2 regions of the Eikenella exigua genome follow, and region 1 is predicted to be linked to the other one. Evidence: riboswitches for the same ligand, from Rfam matches in the RefSeq annotation. Region 1 holds a riboswitch; the other holds the start of a gene.

The links. A riboswitch is a leader RNA that binds a small molecule or an ion and turns the genes downstream of it on or off. The one in region 1 is predicted to bind thiamine pyrophosphate.
Region 2: it holds a riboswitch for thiamine pyrophosphate, as region 1 does, so the genes downstream of both, EZJ17_RS10455 (EamA family transporter) here and cytX (putative hydroxymethylpyrimidine transporter CytX) in region 1, are expected to answer to the same signal.

What each region holds. Positions count from the first base shown of each region.
Region 1 covers NZ_CP038018.1:1,157,505-1,162,779, forward strand. The annotation lists gene EZJ17_RS06005 (aromatic amino acid transporter) at 434-1,651, shown strand; gene cytX (putative hydroxymethylpyrimidine transporter CytX) at 1,786-2,997, opposite strand; TPP riboswitch at 3,159-3,253, opposite strand; gene EZJ17_RS06015 (hypothetical protein) at 3,650-4,213, opposite strand; gene ruvX (Holliday junction resolvase RuvX) at 4,355-4,801, opposite strand; gene EZJ17_RS06025 (YqgE/AlgH family protein) at 4,794-5,275, opposite strand, start outside.
Region 2 covers NZ_CP038018.1:1,859,660-1,864,934, forward strand. The annotation lists partial or broken gene EZJ17_RS10710 (tryptophan synthase subunit beta) at 270-626, opposite strand; gene EZJ17_RS10905 (EamA family transporter) at 622-972, opposite strand; gene EZJ17_RS10450 (EamA family transporter) at 976-1,251, opposite strand; gene EZJ17_RS10455 (EamA family transporter) at 1,292-1,558, opposite strand; TPP riboswitch at 1,774-1,868, opposite strand; gene EZJ17_RS09475 (uracil-DNA glycosylase family protein) at 2,098-2,682, opposite strand; gene EZJ17_RS09480 (HP1242/YdcH family protein) at 2,824-3,042, shown strand; gene aroQ (type II 3-dehydroquinate dehydratase) at 3,307-3,762, shown strand; gene accB (acetyl-CoA carboxylase biotin carboxyl carrier protein) at 3,799-4,260, shown strand; gene accC (acetyl-CoA carboxylase biotin carboxylase subunit) at 4,321-5,275, shown strand, end outside.

The sequences.
Region 1 (5,275 bases):
CCTGAAAACATAAGGCTTCAACCAAGTTCTAACGAGCTTTGCCCGTTCCCGCAAAGCCAACAATTTATTTTCAGGTAGCCTCTGACTCAACAGAATGATCTGCCTGCCAGATACCATCCAAGCAACAACATAACAACAAAACTGCATTTTAAAAACTAAACGCCATTAAATAAGCAATAATGTGAGAATATGCCAAAACCCAGGCGCACAAAAATCGCAAACCATATAGTCAAGCCAAGTCCCTGCCCTGTATAATTCCGCCTCCGGCCGCTACAGATTTGGGCGGCCGTTTCATTTTCCTGCCCCAGGGTGTGGCAGAAGCAATGATTTGTTCCTACAGGGCGGTGAGCCACAGACAGCAAGGCAAGCCAACGCAGTAGGAAGCAATGCAGTGCTTTAACCATACCGAAAACCACTCCATACCCACATCACCATGAATCAAAAACCCTCCGTACTCGGCGGCGCCATGATTATCGCCGGCACTGTAATCGGCGCCGGTATGCTCGCCAACCCCACCGCCACTGCCGGCATCTGGTTTGTCGGCTCGCTCATCGTGCTGCTCTACACCTGGTTTTCCATGCTCTCCAGTGGCCTGATGATTCTCGAAGCCACCACCCACTACCCGCCCGGCGCCAACTTCGACACCATCGTTAAAGACCTGCTCGGCCGCGGCTGGAGCATCATCACCGGCCTTTCCGTGGCCTTCGTGCTCTACCTGCTTACCTACGCCTACATCTTCACCGGCGGCAACCTCACTGCCCAAGCCCTCCAAGCGCCGCTATGGGTAGGGCAGATTGTGTTTGCCCTCATCTTCGCCGGTTGCGTATGGTGGTCCACCTTTTGGGTAGACCGCGGCACCACCATCCTCATCGGCGGCATGATTATGACCTTCCTCTGGGCCAACGGCGGCCTGCTCCTTTCCGCCCAGCCCGCCATATTATTCGATACTGCCGGCAGCGAAAACGGCAGCTACTGGATCTATCTCGGCACCGCCCTGCCCGTCTGCCTCGCCTCCTTCGGCTTCCACGGCAACGTGTCCGGCCTGTTCGACTACTTCCGGGGCGACGCCAAAAAAGTGGCCCGCTCGCTCTGGCTCGGTACCTTGGTGGCGCTGGTAATCTACGCCCTCTGGCAGTTCGCCGTGCAAGGCAACCTGCCGCGCAGCCAGTTCGGCCCCGTGATTGCCGCGCAAGACAACGTGGCCGCCCTGCTCGCCGCCCTCGCCCAAGTGGCTGGCAGCGGGCTGGTGCGCGTGCTCTCCCTGTTTTCCTACATGGCCATCGCCTCCTCCTTCCTCGGCGTAACCCTCGGCCTGCTCGACTACCTCACCGACCTGTTCGGCTTCGGCACCAGCCGCGCCGGCCGCAGCAAAGCCGCCGCCCTCACCTTCCTGCCTCCGCTCGTTGCCTGCCTGCTGTTCCCCACCGGCTTCGTGCTCGCCATCAGCTACGTCGGCTTTGCCGCCACCGTGTGGACGGCATTCGTGCCCGCCCTGCTGCTCTACGCCTGCCGCAAAAAATTCGGCGAAGGCAAAGGCTACCGCGTGTACGGCGGGAAATGGCTGATGGCTTGGGTGTTCTTCTTCGGGCTGGCCAACGTAGCCGCCCAAATCCTCAGCCGTGCCAATATCCTGCCCGTATTTAATGGCTGATCCCCGCCAAAAATTTCAGGTAGCCTTCGGATAGCGGCTACCTGAAAAATGATGGGGAACAGGCTTTCCTCCATCTACAACAAAACGAAAGGCTACCTGAAAATTTTCAGGTAGCCTTTTGCTCTTGGTGCTACTCAACTTTCATGTACTGCCGCCCCGTCCGATGCCGGCAGCAACTTACGCACCAGCAGCGTCAGCGCAAACGTGGCCGCAATCACCGGCAGCGTGGTGCCCAGCGGCGGCTGCCATTGCAGCATCAGGCGGTAGAACACAAAACCCGCCAGCCACAATGCTAGGCTCACCCAATCCACTTCCCCCGAAGCCGGCTTGCGTTTCAGCACAAAATAATCCGCAATCTGCACCGCAATCATCGGTGCAAACACCGAGCCGATAAAATACAAAAACCCTTCAAAGCGGCTCACATCAAACACCAGCGCCAGCAGCGTGCCCAGCAACGTAACCGCCGCTGCCACCGCCACTTCACCAAAACGGCTGCTGATGCTGTGGAAGCTCACCCCGGCCGAATACGCATCCAAAAACGTCGTGCTCACCGTAGACAACACCACCACCAAAATCCCGGCCGCGCCCAGCCCGGCATATTGCAGCATCGGCGCGATTTCGCTCTGGCCGGCAAACAGCGCCGCGGCCAACCCGATGGCATACATCCACGAGCTGGTGCAGAAATAAGCCAACGTAGCCGAAAGCGTGGCCACCCGCGTCTTGGCTGCACGGCGTGTGTAGTCCGACACCAGCGGCAGCCACGACAGCGGCATCACCGCCGCCAGCTCCACCGCCAGCCCGAAACTCATCGCTTCCGCATCTGCCTGCCCGGCTGCCGCCGGCTCACCGGAGGCTACCTGAACACTCAGCCACAGCGTCAACGCAAACAGCGTGCCCATCGACACAAAATTGATTTTGCTGAAATTCCGCATCCCAATACGCAGCCACAGCAAAATCAGCGCACCGATAATTACGCTCCAGCCTATCTGCGCGCCGCTCCAGCCCGCCGTGAGCGCCACCGCAGCCTGCGCCCCGGTAAAAATCATAATCGCTGTCCAGCCCACCAGCTGCACCACGTTGGCCGCCGAAAACAGCAGCGAGCCGCGACGGCCGAAGGAAAGCTGTACCGTTTCCATCGCACTGCGACCCGTTTGCGCCCCAATCAGCCCGGCCAGATAAAACAGCACCCCGCCGATCACATGGCCAATAGCCACTGCCAAAAGGCCCATGCGCCAACCCAACGGCGCAAACAGCATGCCGGTGAGAATTTCCGCCACCGACACCGCCGCCCCAAACCAAATCACCGCCGAAGCGGTAACCGAAAGTTTATCTGCCTGCTGTTCCATCAAACTGTTTCCTCTATATTGTGAAAAACTACTCCACCGAGCCGCGTATCAAATGCGCACAAAAAAACCCGGCACACCAAGCCGGGGGAGCAGAGCAAAGCAGAGAAGAAACCATCCGTTCCGGATGGGGCAAAGCAACCCGAACAGCACACGCCGCCCGCATCCTCTGCCTGATAGTTCCCTACGCCGGTGCTAACCGGATCAGGTACAACGGGTATCCTCTCAGCCGCCCAAAGCAGCACCCCGACTAATTGGGCGCGATTATACCCCGCCGCCCTGTTTTTTCAAGCTGCCGCAGCAAAGGTAGCCGACACACCAAATGGTTAAATGATTCCACCGGCAAAATGTTTCCACACCCAGTCGTTTCGGTTCCACACACCTACAAATCCGAATGGGAAGCATGATAACGAAATGGAGTAATTGGAGCAGATTGCTATTTAGCTTCAGAACTGTCGAGAAGCAGCCCATATGTTTTCAGGTAGCCCCTTTCCCCCACAGGCTACCTGAAAAACTTCAGCCAACTCTTACCACATCACCGTAGTTTAGCTTTGCCATACAGACAGTTCCCTGCCCGACAAGCATACAGCAGCATTCAGCTTAAAGGCTACCTGAAAGCGGATATAGTGAGCTTTCAGGTAGCCTTTTCATACTCCTAACGACGGCCGCAAGGATGCTGGCGCGCCCTGCCCGGCCGCGTATCGCACAGCGACATGCCGCGCAGTCGGCGTGCCGCATCGGTCAGATCCGCCCGGCTCGGCAAGTGACGGAAGGCGTATTGCGCCACATAAAGCGCACGTTCGCCCCGCATCGCTTTTATCCAAGTATATTCCGGCCTGCCGCTTTGCGGGTTGCGCTCGCAAGTCATTTGCCAAAAAGCGAAGGGATAGCCGTTTTCCTGCCCCTCGCTCAGATTGATTGTATTGCCGCCCGGGCAGGCGCGCCGCCAACCGTCCGACACCGCACGGCGAAAATCACTTACCGAGCGGGCGGAGCCGGCGAAGGTTTGCAGGGTAACCATCCGCTCCCAGTTCTGTACTGTCTGCCCTCGTGGCACCAGCTCCACAATCGTCTGTCCGCCCTGGGAAGCCCGATAACCGATTTCAAAACCTGCCGGCGGTGCGCTGAAATAAACGATTTCTTCGCCGCGCGGGGCAGGCTTGGCCAGAGCCACCGCGGGCAACAGCATCAATATGGCCGGCCATAATTTTAGTTTCATGTTTTCATCCTTTTATTGGAGTGGGGATAGTTCCAACCAGATGGCTGCGGGCAGCGCACTGCTGCAAAGATTTGCCCACCCGTTGCCAAAAAGGCTACCTGAAACCTTATTCCCGTTTTCAGGTAGCATTTCTTCATGCCATCAACCGTGAAACTCTTCCACCCAGCCGCCTTCAAAGAAGCCCTGCAAAATCGCCTGTGCGGCCACTTGGTCGAGCACGGGCTTTTGTTTGCGGCCACGTAGGCCGGTTTGATTGAGGAGCTCGGTGGCATAGAGCGAGGTGAGCCGCTCGTCTGCCCAATACACGGGCAGGCCGAAGCGGCCGTTGAGGCGGTGGCCGAACTTGCGAGCCAAACGGGTCATTTCGTGTTCGCCGCCGTCGGTGGAAAGCGGCAGCCCCACCACGAATTGCACCGGCCGCCATTCGGCCACCAGGGCGGCAATGGCGGCGAATTTTTTGTCGTTGCCCTCGCCGCTGATGGTGGCCAGCGGGTGGGCAATGCCCACTTCGGCGTCGCCCTGCGCCACGCCGATGCGGGTTTCGCCGAAATCGAAGGCCAGCGTGGTGCCGTGTGGGATATTAAGCATGGCCGCCGGTTCGGATGAGTTGTTCGGGTGCAATATTAAGCAGCGACATGGCAGCGTGGTAGCGCTGCTCGTGCGGCATGCCGAATATGATGTGTTCGCTGGCCGGCACGGTGAGCCAGCTGTTTTCTGCCAGCTCGCGCTCGAGCTGGCCGGCACTCCAGCCGGTGTAGCCCATAAACAGCATGGCCTGCTTCACGCTTTGTTCGTCGTGCAGATGGGGAAGGATGTCGCCGGAGGAGGTGAGCGCAAGGTTGTCGCCCACGATGATGCTGCTCATCCAGTTGCCCGCCGGGCTGTGCAGCACAAACCCGCGATCTACCTGCACCGGGCCGCCCAAGAAGATATAGTCGTCAAACAAATGCTGCGGCTCGGCGTGCTGCTGGGCAGACAGAATCTGCCGCAGCGGCAGCGGCGAGGGCTTGTTGATAATCACGCCCATGCAGCCTTCGGCGGAATAGGAGCAAACATACACCA
Region 2 (5,275 bases), 700 kb from region 1:
TAAACAAAATTATATAGTGGATAACATTATAGTGAGTTAAATTTAAACTAGTGCAGCGTTGGCTCGTTTTGTTGTACTACTTGTACTATCTGCGGCTTGCCGCCTCGCTCTGATTTTTGCTGAACCACTATATTTTTCGATATGGAGAAATGCCTGCTTTCCCTGTCGTATGAGGCTACCTGGAATCCGCGTGTTTTGAGTTCGGCTTTGAATAATTTTCCAGCCACTGGCGTTTTACTCTGTCGCGGAATTTTTCACGCCCGCTTTCAGCTTGCCGTGTATTCCACGCGGCTGATGTTGGCCAAAGGGCGGTATTCCGAGTTGATGCTGGGATAGTTGATGCTGGCGGAAACGGAATGCGTGCCGAGCACTTGGCTGTTGTCGTCCCGCAATTAATAGCTGCGGAAACCGTGCAGCACACCGATGAGGCGTATACTGCTTCCAGTATACGGGAAACAGGCCGATGGCGTTGTTGCTGCCACCCACACAGGCCATGGCCACATTGGGTTGCCGCCCAATCGCTTCCTGCATCTGTGCTTTGACTTCGGTGTCATGTCGTCCATGCGGGTGGTTCATTCTAGCATGGCTTCGTTCATCGTGTCTTTGAGTGTACGGCTGCCACTATTCCACGCTTTCCAAAGCCCGTTTTTTCGCTGCGCCCCATTCGGAAGCCGCAATCCCTGCTGCCACCAAGACCAAGGCTGTGAGCACATAGCCGCCCAAACGCTCGTCTGGGAAGGCCGCCGCGCCCACCAGCGCACCGAACACCGGCAGCAGATTCATCGTGAGCGCCGCCCGCCCCGCGCCAATCGCAATCACGCTTTCCATATAAAACAGCTTGGACAAAATCGCGATAAACACAGAAACATAAAGCAGCAGCAGCCAAGCCTGCCACGGCGGCAGCCGGAAGCCTCTCTCCACCCCTTCCCACACATAAAACGGCGCACTCACCACTACCGCCGCCACACACATAGCCTACAGCAGGCTCGCCCAATGTACCTTCGGTGCAGCGCGCAACGCCAGCGAATAGCCCGCATAAATCAAAGAAGTCACCAACGCCAACGCATCTCCTTGCGACAAACCCGTTTCCAGCAGCGCGGCCGGATTGCCCCGGCCCACCACCCACACCACGCCCGCAAACGACAGCCCCACCCCCAGCCATTGCAGCCAATGTGCCCGCGTACGCCAAAACAGCACTTCCGCGAGCAACACCATCACCGGAATCAGCGCCGTGATAATCGATACATTCACCACCTCCGCCCCGCGCGCAAACGCGCTGTAGAGTACGATATTAAACAGCGAACCCGCTGCCGCCCACCAGCAACAGCCACAACGCACGCGGCTTGAGCACAGGCAAATCCTCCCGAATCCGCGCGCGGAACAGCCACGAAAGCAGCAAGGCCGCCAGCACCCAGCGCCAAAACGTAAACTCATAAGGCGAAAGCCAAGCCTTGCCCAGCTTGCCCGCCACATTGCTCGTGGCCCAAAACGCCGGTGCCAAAAACAGCATCATATAAGGGTGCGGCAGGCCGTCTGCCTGCCAAATACGGAAACGCATGGTTTAATCCTCTTGCAACAGCCCGCTGCCGCTGGCGGAAGGCTACCTGAAAAATATTTACTGCGAAAACACAGTTGCTTACGGGCGAAGATTGCATGCCATGCTCAGGACAACAGGCAACAAAAAACGCCCCGATAAATCGGAGCGCATCATCACGTTGCCGCGGCAGAATCTGCTCTGCCGCCTGCAGCCAATCAAACCGGGCAGTATCTCGCCCAAACCGGCCATGAGTTCCCTCCGCCGGCATTAACCGGTTCAGGTGCAACGGGTATGTTCTCAGCCGCGCAAGGCAGCACCCCGACTCAAGGGGGCGGATTATAGTGGAATTCCTAATTCGCTGCTACGGCGGGGCGTGCCTAGCCGTATTGTTCATGCTGTTTGCGTTTGGCCGCCTTGCATTAGTACAGTGAATGGTGAATTTCACGATATGGTTTTCTGCAGCACGTTTGAGTGGGGCGGGGTTGTACGCAGCCATTTGAAGTGCCGAATCTTTCAAATTTTCAGGTAGCCTCAAGCCACTTTTAAAGGCTACCTGAAAACTACACCAACCTAGCCATCTCGAAAAACGCCCGGTATGCCGCTGCCTTTTTCTGCAAACTCAGCGGATACGCCCGCGAGGTGGAGGGCAGGCGGGTGAGGGTGAAATTCCGTCCGGCCAAAGTGCAGGGCAGCGTTTCGCCGGTTTTCGGCATTTTCGGCGCATCGGGCAGCAGGGAGAGCAGCACTTCGGTGGCCTTGCCGCCGGTGGCGCATATATGGCGGCAGCACGGCAGCTGGGCGAGCACGGCGGGCAAATCCACGGTTTTCACCACGCGTAGGAATTTGTCGGAGGCATTGTCTTGCTCGCGCACGGCCTTGAGCACGGTGGGGCAGGAAGCGATACCGCGCTCGCGCAGGAAGGCTTTGATTTTTTCCGCATCAAATGCCTTTTCGCCTATTTTTTGGAAATGCGCGGCATCATTAAAGAACACGAGTCCGTATACGCGCCACATATCGTTGATGAAATTGGGATAATGAAACAGCATGGCGTGTTTGTCGGCCTTGGGCGGGAAGGTGCCCATCATCATCACGGTGGCATCCGGCGGCAGTAGGGCGGGGAAGGGGTGGCTTTCGATTTCAGGCATGGCGGCAATGCAATAATTTGGAGGGTTTCATTATAAGGCGAATAAAAGCAGGAGCCGTTCGATTTTTCCCGCCGGCTATGATAAAGTACAGTCAAGATAAAAAGTTTGTTCAACCCTTGCCCACTCGAAAGCGAGAAAACAATGTTCCCCGAATACCGCGACCTCATCAGCCAGCTCAAACAATCCGACAAGCGCTTTGCCCGCCTGTTTGACGAACACAACGAGCTGGACGAAAAAATCGCCAATATGGTTAAAAACCCGGTTACCGGCAATTTGGACGAAGTGGAAGTTCTGAAAAAACAGAAGCTGCATTTGAAAGACCAGCTCTATCAAATTCTGAGACAGCACGACAAGAAATAAATACTTGCCTGGCAAAGGGCACAGAAGGCTACCTGGAAGTTTAGCTTCGCAGAAACTTAGCTGCGCTGCGTTTTCAGGTAGCCTTCGCCGCTTTAAATACGGTTGAAGCTGCTGCTTAACAAATCCTGCCGTTTCCATACAGATAAATACAAAAACTGGACATTTCCCCCACTATCGCCGAAAATGTACATCTTGCCCGCTAGCAGCAAACTGCGTTTTCAGGCGCAATTATTCATTTCAACCGAATTTAAACTGCCCTCCAGCATGAAACCCGCCATCCTCGTTATGCACGGCCCCAACCTCAATCTTTTGGGGCAGCGCGAACCGGAAATCTACGGCCGCACCACCCTTGCCGACATCAATGCCGGCCTGCAGGCGCGCGCCGAAGCTGCCGGTTTTGCCTTTGAAGCCGTGCAGAGCAATGCCGAAGCCGTGCTGGTGGAGCGTGCCCAGGCGGCCATGGCCGACCATACCGCCTTTATCATCATCAACCCGGCAGCCTACACCCACACCAGTGTCGCCCTGCGCGATGCGCTCGCCGCCGCCGGCAAACCCTTTATTGAAGTCCACCTCTCCAACGTGTACGCCCGCGAGCCCTTCCGCCGCCATTCTTATTTTTCCGATTTGGCGCAGGGCGTGATTTGCGGGCTGGGCGCACACGGCTACTCTGCCGCGCTGGATTTCGCCATTGAATACTTGCAACAAAAACAGGCCGGCTAAAGCCCGGCTCCGAATCCCTTAAAAGGACCTCTCATTATGGATTTACGCAAACTCAAAAAACTCATCGACTTGGTGGAAGAATCCGGCATTGCCGAGATTGAAGTAACCGAAGGCGAAGAAAAAGTGCGCATTACCCGCTCGCTGGCCGCGCCGCAGCCCGTGTATGCCGCCGCGCCTGCTGTGGCCGCCGCTCCGGCTCCCGCCGTGGCCGCTGCCGCGCCCGTTGCAGCCGCAGGCGCGCCTGCCGCACCCGCCCGCGATTTGAGCAAAGCGCAAACCTCGCCCATGGTGGGCACTTTCTACCGCGCCCCCGGCCCGAACGCGCCGGTGTTTGTGGAAGTGGGCCAGAGCGTGAACGCCGGCGACACCTTATGCATCATCGAAGCCATGAAGCTGATGAACGAAATCGAAGCCGAACGCAGCGGCGTGGTGAAAGAAATTCTGGTGGAAAACGGCCAGCCGGTAGAGTTTGGCGAGCCGCTGTTTATCATCGAATAATTTTTCAGGTAGCCTCCTGCTGCGGCATAAAGGCTACCTGAAAACCATAAGGCAAAGATTATGCTGAAAAAAGTCCTCATCGCCAACCGTGGCGAAATCGCCCTGCGCGTATTGCGCGCCTGCCGCGAAATGGGCATCGCCACCGTGGCCGTGCATTCCACTGCCGACAACGACAGCCTGCACGTTAAGCTGGCCGACGAATCTGTCTGCATCGGCCCCGCCCCCTCTGCGCAGAGCTATCTGCACATTCCCTCCATCATTGCCGCCGCCGAAGTAACCGGCGCCGACGCCATCCACCCCGGCTACGGCTTCCTGGCTGAAAACGACCGCTTTGCCGAGCAGGTGGAAGAATCCGGCTTCATCTTCATCGGCCCGCGTGCCGATACCATCCGCCTGATGGGCGACAAAGTGTCTGCCAAAAAAGCCATGCTCGAATCCGGCGTGCCCTGCGTGCCCGGCTCGGACGGCGCACTTTCCGACGACCCCGACGAAATCCTGAAAACTGCCGAGCGCGTGGGCTACCCCGTGATCATCAAAGCTTCCGGCGGCGGCGGCGGGCGTGGTATGCGCGTGGTGGAAAAACGCGAAGACCTGATTAAGGCCGTGGAAATGACCAAGGCCGAAGCCGAAGCCGCCTTCGGCAATCCGATGGTGTATATGGAACGCTTCCTACAACGCCCGCGCCACGTGGAAGTGCAGGTGCTGGCCGACGAACACGGTAACGCCATTTATCTGGGCGAGCGCGACTGCTCCATGCAGCGCCGCCACCAAAAGGTGATCGAAGAAGCGCCTGCGCCCGGCATCACCGCCAAAGAGCGCGAGAAAATCGGCAAAGCCTGCGTGGCTGCCTGCAAACGCATCGGCTACCGCGGCGCCGGAACATTTGAATTTCTGTACGAAGACGGCGAATTCTTCTTCATCGAAATGAACACCCGCGTACAGGTGGAACACCCCGTAACCGAGCTGATTACCGGCATCGACATCGTGCAGGAGCAGCTGCGCATCGCCGCCGGGC